Linked DNA regions of Leucothrix mucor DSM 2157. Each later gene encodes a partner of the first gene's protein in a complex. Links are inferred from orthologs where the notes say so. Each region holds a gene or a part of one and is shown in the gene's direction. Other genes may lie near its edges. The genes, in order: tsaD, tsaB and tsaE.

Region 1 (3,126 bases):
ACCCAATAACCAATTCTGAGGATAGTTGCGAGCGATATTGGGCACTTGCCACTGTGCATCAAAGCCTTTGCTAGTGACAATAGAGCGAACTGGTGGAATATCGCCAATAAAGCTAGGGTGTGGCCATCCGGATTTGATATTGGCCGTGGTGCTTTCTCCAACTGGGGCAAAGCTTAGGCCTTCACTGCCATTCACGCTGAATTTGATCTTAAATTCCGGCAGAATCAAATCCCGCTCCAGATCCTTCATGCTGGCATGAAAACCTTGCGGTAGCAGGTTTGGCAGTAGCGTACCGGGGCGCAGTGGCGCAGTGGTATTGCTATCCCAACGCAGTGGCAGCGTTTCATCAATGGCTTTGGTATCACTCATACCGACGGCTAGCCATGCATCTTTCCAGCGTACTCGCTTTTGCTTGGAGTCGATATCAGGCAGGGCATTCATATCAAAATGCCCACTCATTTCAATGTCAGCCGTGTAGACTAGCGCATCGTAAATGCCGCGCTTGCGGTGCTTTTCCAGTATTTGAGTGTCGATGCGCAAATCTTTGGGTAGCAGCACAATGGTTTTTTCATTGAAAATATCGCGGGTAACCGTACGGGTTTCACCTTTATCATCCGTTACCGTGTCTATACTGATAATATGCTCGGTATAAGGCACGACCAGAATAGGGCCGGCAATCACTTGCTGAGTGCCCCAGGTATCGGCAATGCTGGAGATCGCGGTGCGGTAGTAATAGGTGCGGTCGCTGACCACTTGTTTTGCAAGAAATAAAGGGATTAGCATCGCCGCTGCGATAAAACCGATCAAAATACTGCGAAAACCAAGTGAATAGCGAATCGATTGCAGTTTACCCGCAGGCGTTTCTTTTGTAGATTGTTGGTCCATAAATAGTGTCAGACGCGTTCAACGCAACAAGAGTGATAATCTGGCAGAGCATACAGGATTGAAGGGGTACATTAAAGCTGATGAAAGTATTAGGGATTGAGTCATCCTGTGATGAGACAGGTGTTGCGGTTTACGACACTGAGGCCGGATTATTATCGGAGCGATTATATAGTCAGGTTGCGATGCATGCCGAGTACGGTGGCGTAGTGCCGGAGCTGGCGTCCCGCGATCATATTCGCAAGCTGGTGCCGCTAGTGCGTGAAGCGCTCAGCGATGCAGGCTTGACCCTGAATGATTTGGATGGCATTGCCTATACCTCAGGGCCGGGCTTAATTGGCGCGTTGATGGTCGGTGCATCAGTCGGGCGGACCATGGCTTGGAGTCTGAATATTCCCGCTTTGGCCGTGCATCATATGGAAGGGCATTTATTAGCCCCAATGCTGGAAGATTCAGCACCTGAATTTCCCTTTGTGGCACTGCTGGTCTCTGGCGGTCACACCATGTTGGTTCAGGTGAAAGCTGTCGGCGATTATGTGATTCTGGGTGAGTCGGTGGATGATGCAGTCGGTGAAGCGTTTGATAAGACCGCCAAAATGCTGGGCTTATCCTACCCCGGTGGACCAGAGCTGGCGAAACTCGCCGAGCAGGGTGTACCTGGTGAATATAAATTCCCACGGCCAATGGTGAATCGCCCTGGATTAGATTTTAGTTTCAGCGGATTGAAAACGGCTGCGCTACAAGCGTGGAATCAATCGGCACAGACTCCGGAAGATAAAGCCAATATCGCCCATGCTTTTCAGGAAGCGGTAGTGGATACTTTAGCGATTAAATGCGATCGGGCATTAAAGCAAACAGGCTATCAGCGCATGGTAGTGGCTGGTGGAGTGGGCGCAAATAAGCGCTTGCGCGCAAAATTAGATGAGTTAAGGGCGGAAGTGTTCTTCCCAAGACAAGCATTCTGTACGGATAATGGTGCGATGATTGCTTATGCCGGTGCCTTACGGTTGGCAGCGGGCCAGTTTGAACCCGCTACCATCTCACCAAAACCGCGCTGGTCCTTAGAGACGCTGACCGTCTTGCCCGACGCCGTGTAACATATTGCCATCCGGATCATTGGCATTCGCCGCCGGAATCCAAGGGCTTAGGCACTGACGACTCTTCACGCAAGGGTCGGTCAGTGTTTTCATAAACGCCACCAAGTCATCAATATCTTGCTTACTACTATTAGCGACCGGCTTAATGTCGATACCTGCTTTTAAGCTGCCTTGGCGGCTACGCTCCAGGCTTTTCTGGCGAATACCCGTTTGCTGTAACTGTTTCGGGTCATATTGCTTAAGCGCCTTTTGAGGGTTAAGCATGTGAGCAGTGACTGCTTCCAGTGATGTGTACGCACCGTTATGCCCCCAAGGGCCGGTGACTTCCACATTCAGCAAACTAGGCGTGCGGAAACGGTAGCGATCATCTTCCTTGCCGGAAATAATAAAGCAGCCTTGGTCATCATGACTGGTATCGCCAGCGTGTAACGGCTTACCCTCGCCAATCTGTGGCATGCCTGTATTGTAGAACTCTTCGTTCGTGAAAAAATCACCGCTATGACAGCTGGCACAGTCTGCGCCGCCTTGGCTTTGCGGCTTAAAGAACAGATTAGCCCCACGCTTGGCAGATTCAGAAATCGCCTGTTGATCACCTGCAATATAGGCTTTCCACGGATTATCAATAAACAATTGCGAGCGCTCATAATCAGCAAGCGCTTCAGATACATTCTGCTCCGTAATCAAATCGCCAATCGGCGTGCTCTTATCATTAAAGGCTTTGCGAAATGAGCTTTCCCAGTTTTGCTTTAGGCGATCAGTTAATGAGCGGCGTAAGGTTTGAGTTAAGGCGTCCGACATAAAACCACCACGCATTTCTTCTATGGAGGTGATCGGGAAGCGGGCTTGGGCTTGAACCAGATTTTCGCCACCCAGTGCATCGGCTTTGTTAAAACCGGTATCTGGTGTTTCAATCGAGTATTGATCCAAACGCTTGACGCGTCCATCGTGGAACATGTGCTTTTTCCAAAGCGCCACATTGAAGGTCGTTGGTGCGTTTCGCGGTACATTAATAAAGTCCGCTTCACTGAGTTGTCGGCCTGGGCCCAGCAAATTAACTTGGGTACTGCCAACGCCAACAGGCAACGAAAGATTATCACCGCCACCTAACATCGGATGATGGCAGGTCACGCAGGCCGAGTCCTGCTCG
Region 2 (3,157 bases), 1.5 Mb from region 1 along the record:
CCGTCAGTTACAGGATTGGAGTCGCGATACTTTAGCGGAGTGTTTAGAGTCTGCTTCTGATATGGGTGACTTGCGCGAGCAGTTGGCTAAGCTGGATAAAACCGTCTTAGACCTACGCTTGGCAATGGATAAGCCTGGCCTGCGTGAGCCATGGTATAAAATCCGCGATAACGAGCCAATTCAACGCGAGCTGCAAAATCTTAGCGATGTAATGGACTTGTTGCTAGGTCAGTTACAAATCGCTAGCGAGCGAAGTAAAGGCCTGCAATCCTGCTATGAGCGTTTATTTGTACAATCCCAACGTCTGCAAAACTTCCAGTCGCCCAAGCCAGAAACCGTGCAGTGGTATGAGACCTATACTCGCTCTTTCTCGCTTATCTCAACCCCATTGGAAATAGCAGAGCCGTTCCGTAAACAGCTTGATGCCTATCCCTGTGCTTGGGTTTTAACCTCAGCAACTCTGGCCGTTGGTCATTCCTTTGAGCATTTCACTCAACGCATTGGGCTAGAAAACCCCAAATCATTGCTATTGGATAGTCCCTTTGATTATTGGAATAATGCGCTGCTGTATGCGCCACCTAATATGCCAGAGCCACAACACGCTGACTTCACTCCTCGGGTTGTGGAAGAAGCGATTCCGGTGATTAAAGCGGCTAAAGGTCGAACCTTTATGCTATTCACCAGTTACCGTGCGCTCAATCAGGCGGCCGAACTGCTGAAGTCAGAGATTGATTATCCGATTTTGGTACAAGGTGATACCTCTCAGGCTGAAATGATTAAACAGTTCAAAGAGCTGGGCAATGCCGTATTACTTGGCACCAGCACGTTCTGGGAAGGTGTGGATGTGCGTGGTGATGCGCTGAGTTGCGTCATTATCGATAAGTTTCCCTTTGCATCCCCAGGTGATCCGGTGCTGGAAGCGCGGATTAAATCGATTCGCGAGCAGGGTCGTAATCCCTTTAATGAATATCAGCTCCCGCAGGCAATTATTGCCATGAAGCAGGGTGTTGGACGTCTGATCCGTGATGAGGCAGATAAAGGGGTATTAATGATTTGCGACCCACGCTTGCGAACTAAATCTTATGGCCGTACCTTCCTTGAAAGTATTCCACGTGTACCGCGCACCAGTAAGCGGGAAGTGGTTGAACGATTCTTTACGAGTATCAGTAAATGAAAATTCTGGCAATTGAAACCGCCACCGAAGCCTGTTCTGCGGCTGTCTACAATGATGGCGAGATTACAGCGCGTTTTGAGTTTGCACCTCGCGAGCATACACAGCTGATTCTTCCGATGCTGGATGATGTACTGGAAGACGCTGGCGTCACACGTGAAGAGCTCGATGCGATTGCTTTTGGCTGTGGACCCGGTGCTTTTACGGGCTTGCGAATTGCTGTGGGCATTGCTCAGGGCTTAGGCTTGGCGTTGAACAAGCCACTGATTCCAATTTCAACCCTAGCCACTATGGCTGAGTTAGTGCTGGAAAATCAACCCGATGCTGAAGGTAATTATATTGCAGCCTTAGATGCTCGTATGGGTGAGGTTTATTGGGGTGAATACGCAAAGCAAGGTGATGAGCTAGTGCTGATTGGTGAAGAGCAAGTCTCTGCACCTGAAGTTTTAACTGAATATGGTAAGCCCGCCATTGTGTTTGGTAGCGGTTGGGAGGCTTATCAAGAGACCTTCCTGCAGAATCCTCCACCTTGGATTAAAGGGATTATCCGTGAAGTATTCCCAAGTGCCTACTATGTTGCGAAGCTTGCGGCTGCCGCATGGCTGCGTGGTGAAACCATCGATGCAGCAGACGCTGAACCGGTTTATTTGCGTAATAACGTTGCCTTGAAAAAAGGCGAGCAGGGTAAGACTTAAATGATGGATCTTCAACGGACAGCGAACGCTGCCAATTTTCGTGGCGACATTCGTACTACTCACGCCGACTTTCAGGTTGATGAAATTCCTGATTTTGAACCCAGTGGTGAAGGTGAACATGTCTGTGTGAAAATTCGTAAGGACGGGCAGAATACCGAATGGACTGGCCGCCAGCTCGCTGATATCGCAGGTATTGCGCGCCGTGATGTGTCGTATGCCGGATTAAAAGATCGTCATGCGATTACAACGCAGTGGTATAGCGTCTGGTTGCCGGGCAAAGAAGCACCGGATTGGCAGCCACAATTACCAGAATCCATTCAAATTATTGAGCAAGTGCGCCATAACCGTAAATTGCGAATTGGTACTCTTAAAGGCAATCGCTTTAAGTTAGTAATCCGTAACTGTGAAGGTGATAAAACTCAGTTAGAATCCTGTCTCGCAGCCATTCGTAAAGATGGTGTACCTAACTATTTTGGTGTGCAGCGCTTTGGTCACGATCAGCAAAACATTGTCCGCGCGACTTCGTGGTTTGAAGGTCACAGTAAACCAAAGGCTAGCAAGCAACGTGGAATGTATCTTTCTGCGGCTAGATCCTTGATTTATAACCACTGCTTGTCACAACGTGTGGCACAGGGGCAGTGGAGTTCGGCAGTTGATGGTGATGTCTTTAAGCTTGATGGAACCAATAGTTGTTTCTATGAGCCGTTAAATGACACCTTGATCCAACGGGTTACTGAGCTTGATTTGCATCCAACAGGTCCATTGTGGGGTGCTGGTGAGCTGGTTTCTCAGGGCGAAGTTGCCGCATTGGAGTCCTCAATGACTGAGGTGTTTCCGGTGCTGTGTGCGGGTCTTGAAAAGCATGGTTTAAAGCAAGAGCGCCGCTCGCTACGAGTGATGGTGGGTGAGCTTGAGCACCAATGGTTAAGTGATGATTGCCTGGAATTGAGCTTTTCATTACCGCCAGGAAGTTATGCCACGAGTGTGCTGCAGGAGCTAGGTGAGTTTCGGGATGCGACTGAACTTCCGACCGAAACCTAGGACTAAGTCTTTTTAGAAGACAAGTACATCGGGCCAAACTAATAGTTTTATGAACATTCCGACGATAATAAGGCGAAGACTAGCGCTTAGCCTGCTGTGCGGTGGGTTAGTGCTGGCGCAACCAGTGTTAGCCGCAAGCTGTTTAACCGCTCAACCTGGTACGCTACTACAAAAATCGGCCGCTCATGCTGCTATCATAACGCAAGCCGCTAAAACACACGGTGTAGACGCTGAACTGATTCAGGCGGTA
Region 3 (3,116 bases), 490 kb from region 1 along the record:
CACACGAATCTGATAAACTGAACCTTCAACCTCTTCATAAATGATCGAGGTATCCGTAATGGCATACGAGGGGCTAAGTAAGGCACAGCCAATTAGTAATATTAAAAAACGGCGTAACATCCGGTTGTTCTCTCCTATTCAAGCTGGCACCCACAAACATCACAAAAGCAATGATTCCCTATAACGCAGGAATAAATCGCCGATGCAGATAATTTATAACATCAGTGCTGACTCTTTGTTTTTTGTTGGTCTAATGCCCAATCGATATGCTCGGCAACCAGTTCACAGGCGCTGGCGCGTTGCTCCATAAGGGCGGTAATTATTCGTTGGTGGTACGGTGCATTGCCCAATGCGACCGCGATATTTCGCTGCCAACGGGTATAACCGATTCGTCGAATAGCAGAGCCTTGCATTTTGTCTAAAAATACGGGTTCTGACCAAGCAAACAAATCCAGTAATCTTGCGCTATCCAGCTGGTGCCTAACTTCGTAATCCGGCTCATCACTTTGCTGGGCAAAACGATTCCACGGGCAGATTAACTGACAATCATCACAGCCATAAATACGATTGCCAATGGCTCCTCTAAATTCCGGAGGAATCACGCCTTTTAACTCGATAGTCAGATAGGAAATACAGCGAGTGGCATCCACGACATATGGCGCAACAATGGCTTGTGTCGGACATACATCGATACACGCGGTACAACTGCCACAGTGCTCTTGAACAGCTCCAGTTTCCGGCAATTCCAAATCGACATATATCTCGCCAAGAAAGAACCATGAACCGGCATCCCGACTCAGAATATTGCTGTGTTTTCCAACCCAACCTAAGCCCGCTTTGACAGCAATCGGCTTTTCTAGCACCGGTGCACTGTCGACAAATACCCGAAATCCAAACGCCCCAATTTCATCTTGTATTTGTAGCGCTAACTGCTGTAATTTTTTCTTGAGTACTTTGTGGTAATCACGCCCTAACGCATAGCGTGAGATGAAAGCAAGCTCAGGATGATTCAAAACCATTTCAGAATCGGTACTGGCGGTGGGCAAATAATCCATTCGCACGCTAATCACACTGCGAGTACCTTCATGTAATAACGCTGGCCGGCTACGCTTAACCCCGTGCGAGCCCATCCAAGCCATATCACCCTGATAGCCCTTATCCAGCCAATCCTGCAGACGCAGCTCTTCTTCAGAAAGCTCTGTATTACTAATGCCCAACTGCTGAAAACCCAGCTCCCGCCCCCATTCCTGCAAGCGTTCAACAAAGCCTTGCCGATCTGATTGCGATGCTAATGACGTCATGCCGGTCTCGAACTATTAAGATTTTCGCGATAGTATGGAGCATCTCTATCCAGATACCAAGTTATGAACCCGAATACAGCCTGTAATTTGCAGATCCCCTGCACACTAAATTTAGCCGATGAACAATCTATGATGGAACTTGGCGGGCAACTTGCCTGTCTGTTACCGGTGGGTGGCTTAGTGCTACTGCACGGTGATCTTGGCGCTGGCAAAACTACCTTAGTGCGTGGCCTTCTCAGATCCTTGGGGCTTGAAGGAACGGTGAAAAGCCCCACTTATACTCTGGTTGAGCCCTATAGTCTGGCAGGACGCGACATTTACCATTTTGATTTATACCGTCTGTCCGACCCAGAAGAGCTGGAGTATCTCGGTGTGCGCGACTATTTCAGGCCAGATGCACTGTGTTTAATTGAGTGGCCCGACCAAGCCAAAGGCTTTTTACCCAAGGCCGATATTGTCGTAACTTTAAGCTATGCGGGTGATGGCCGAACTGCCACAATCGAAACACCTTAATTCAATAAAAAACATAGACTTATAGATTTAATGTAAAATCTACTTGATCTTATCAGGCTAATGCGTTTATCTTATGCACTGTAAGTCTGGTAATACTATAGAGCGGTCCAAATGGAAGTTAACAATCAGAAAAGAAGGGATTTCGTTCTGACACTGGCAAAATCAGTTGGTGTCTTAGGAACCATGGTCTATGCCCCTCACCTTGCAGCTAAGGATAGCAAAGCATTGGTTAAGTCAGTTTCGATGCGTAATGGTCGAAACCAACAACACATCGTGTTCGAACTTGATCGTTCGATTGAGCACAAATTATTTACATTAAGCTCGCCTAACCGCGTTGTTCTTGACCTTAAGGGTGCTAAGGCAGCCGGCGCATTGAAGCTTAATAGTGACAGACCCACCAGCTTAGTTAGCCGTCTGCGTTATGCAATGCGTAACGACGATGATCTGAGAATTGTGCTGGATATGGCACAAAAGACTAAAGCTAAAGCATCACTCAGTCAGTCCTCAGGTAAGTACCTGTTAGAGATTGTACTGGATGATAACAATAGTACCGCTTCTGCAGCGGTCGTTGCTGCGGCAGCCGCTCCTGCACCTAAGCAAGCGCTAAAACCTGTTGCCAGCCAAGCAAAAGCCGGCTCACGTAACTTTAATGTTGCGATTGATCCTGGCCACGGTGGATATGATTCTGGCGCGGTAGGCAAGCACGGTACTTATGAGAAGGATGTTGTACTGCAGATCGCTCGTCGACTGAAAAAGCACATCGACAATACCAAAGGTATGAAGGCTTTCTTAACACGCGATAGCGACAAGTACATTACTTTGCGTAAGCGTATCGAGATTGCTCGCGCTAATGGTGCTGACTTATTTATCTCTGTACACGCAGATGCTAACACCAACAAAACAGTGACTGGCTCTTCTGTGTATATATTGTCTGACAAAGGCGCATCCAGTGAGATGGCTTATTGGTTGGCAAAAAGTGAGAATGGTGGCGGCGTTGAAATGGCTGGTACCACGCTGCAGTCTGATAACCGCGTACTGTCTGAAGTATTGCTGGATCTAACACAGTCTGCTGCTTTGGATGACAGTTTTGATTTAGCGAAAGAAGTATTGTCTGAGCTTGGAACGGTTAACCGCCTGGCACGTAAGGTAGTGGAAAGTGCGAACTTTGGTGTGTTGCGCTCACCAGATATTCCATCCATGCTGATTGAGACTGCATTTATTTCGAATCCTCGTGAAGAGAAACAACTGAAAACACCACACTACCAAGAGAAATTGGCTAGCGCGGTATATCGGGGAATTCGT

Evidence for each region.
Region 2: the proteins of tsaD (region 1) and tsaB are in contact, whole or in part, in a solved structure (PDB 4WQ4), measured with the Escherichia coli proteins. The link is inferred for Leucothrix mucor DSM 2157 from one-to-one orthologs.
Region 3: the proteins of tsaD (region 1) and tsaE are in contact, whole or in part, in a crystal structure (PDB 6N9A), measured with the Thermotoga maritima proteins. The link is inferred for Leucothrix mucor DSM 2157 from one-to-one orthologs. Residues at the interface, in WP_004082750.1 of Thermotoga maritima: Cys10, Asp11, Arg49, His50, Leu82, Gly84, Gly135, Gly136, Glu154, Thr155, Leu156, Asp157, Asp158, Ser159, Glu162, Asp165, Lys166, Arg169, Leu170, Tyr175, Lys213, Thr214, Leu217, Tyr218, Gln221, Arg222, Asn324; in WP_004082108.1 of Thermotoga maritima: Leu37, Gly38, Lys46, Lys57, Val59, Lys60, Ser61, Thr63, Phe64, Thr65, Leu66, Met67, Val69, Pro71, Tyr82, Arg83, Leu84, Asp86, Asp88, Phe89, Asp93, Ile128, Asp130, Glu131, Arg134.

Annotation. Positions count from the first base shown.
Region 1 is NZ_ATTE01000001.1:797,553-800,678, forward strand. Bases 4-2,972 are described here. They hold tsaD (tRNA (adenosine(37)-N6)-threonylcarbamoyltransferase complex transferase subunit TsaD), read left to right. Parts: upstream 4-965; coding sequence 966-1,979; downstream 1,980-2,972. Other genes in these bases: creD (cell envelope integrity protein CreD), read right to left, coding at 4-885; LEUMU_RS0103545 (cytochrome-c peroxidase), read right to left, coding at 1,944-2,972. Outside these bases: more of creD, read right to left, coding at 1-3; more of LEUMU_RS0103545, read right to left, coding at 2,973-3,126.
Region 2 is NZ_ATTE01000001.1:2,271,764-2,274,920, reverse strand. Bases 19-3,018 are described here. They hold tsaB (tRNA (adenosine(37)-N6)-threonylcarbamoyltransferase complex dimerization subunit type 1 TsaB), read left to right. Parts: upstream 19-1,170; coding sequence 1,171-1,866; downstream 1,867-3,018. Other genes in these bases: LEUMU_RS27950 (lytic transglycosylase domain-containing protein), read left to right, coding at 3,017-3,018; truD (tRNA pseudouridine(13) synthase TruD), read left to right, coding at 1,867-2,907; yoaA (DNA repair helicase YoaA), read left to right, coding at 19-1,174. Outside these bases: more of yoaA, read left to right, coding at 1-18; more of LEUMU_RS27950, read left to right, coding at 3,019-3,157. UniProt on the Escherichia coli protein: Required for the formation of a threonylcarbamoyl group on adenosine at position 37 (t(6)A37) in tRNAs that read codons beginning with adenine.
Region 3 is NZ_ATTE01000001.1:302,530-305,645, reverse strand. The notes cover bases 131-3,089. They hold tsaE (tRNA (adenosine(37)-N6)-threonylcarbamoyltransferase complex ATPase subunit type 1 TsaE), read left to right. Parts: upstream 131-1,364; coding sequence 1,365-1,814; downstream 1,815-3,089. Other genes in these bases: LEUMU_RS24090 (N-acetylmuramoyl-L-alanine amidase), read left to right, coding at 1,926-3,089; queG (tRNA epoxyqueuosine(34) reductase QueG), read right to left, coding at 222-1,301. Also shown: LEUMU_RS0101470 (S1 family peptidase), read right to left, coding at 1-120; more of LEUMU_RS24090, read left to right, coding at 3,090-3,116. UniProt on the Escherichia coli protein: Required for the formation of a threonylcarbamoyl group on adenosine at position 37 (t(6)A37) in tRNAs that read codons beginning with adenine.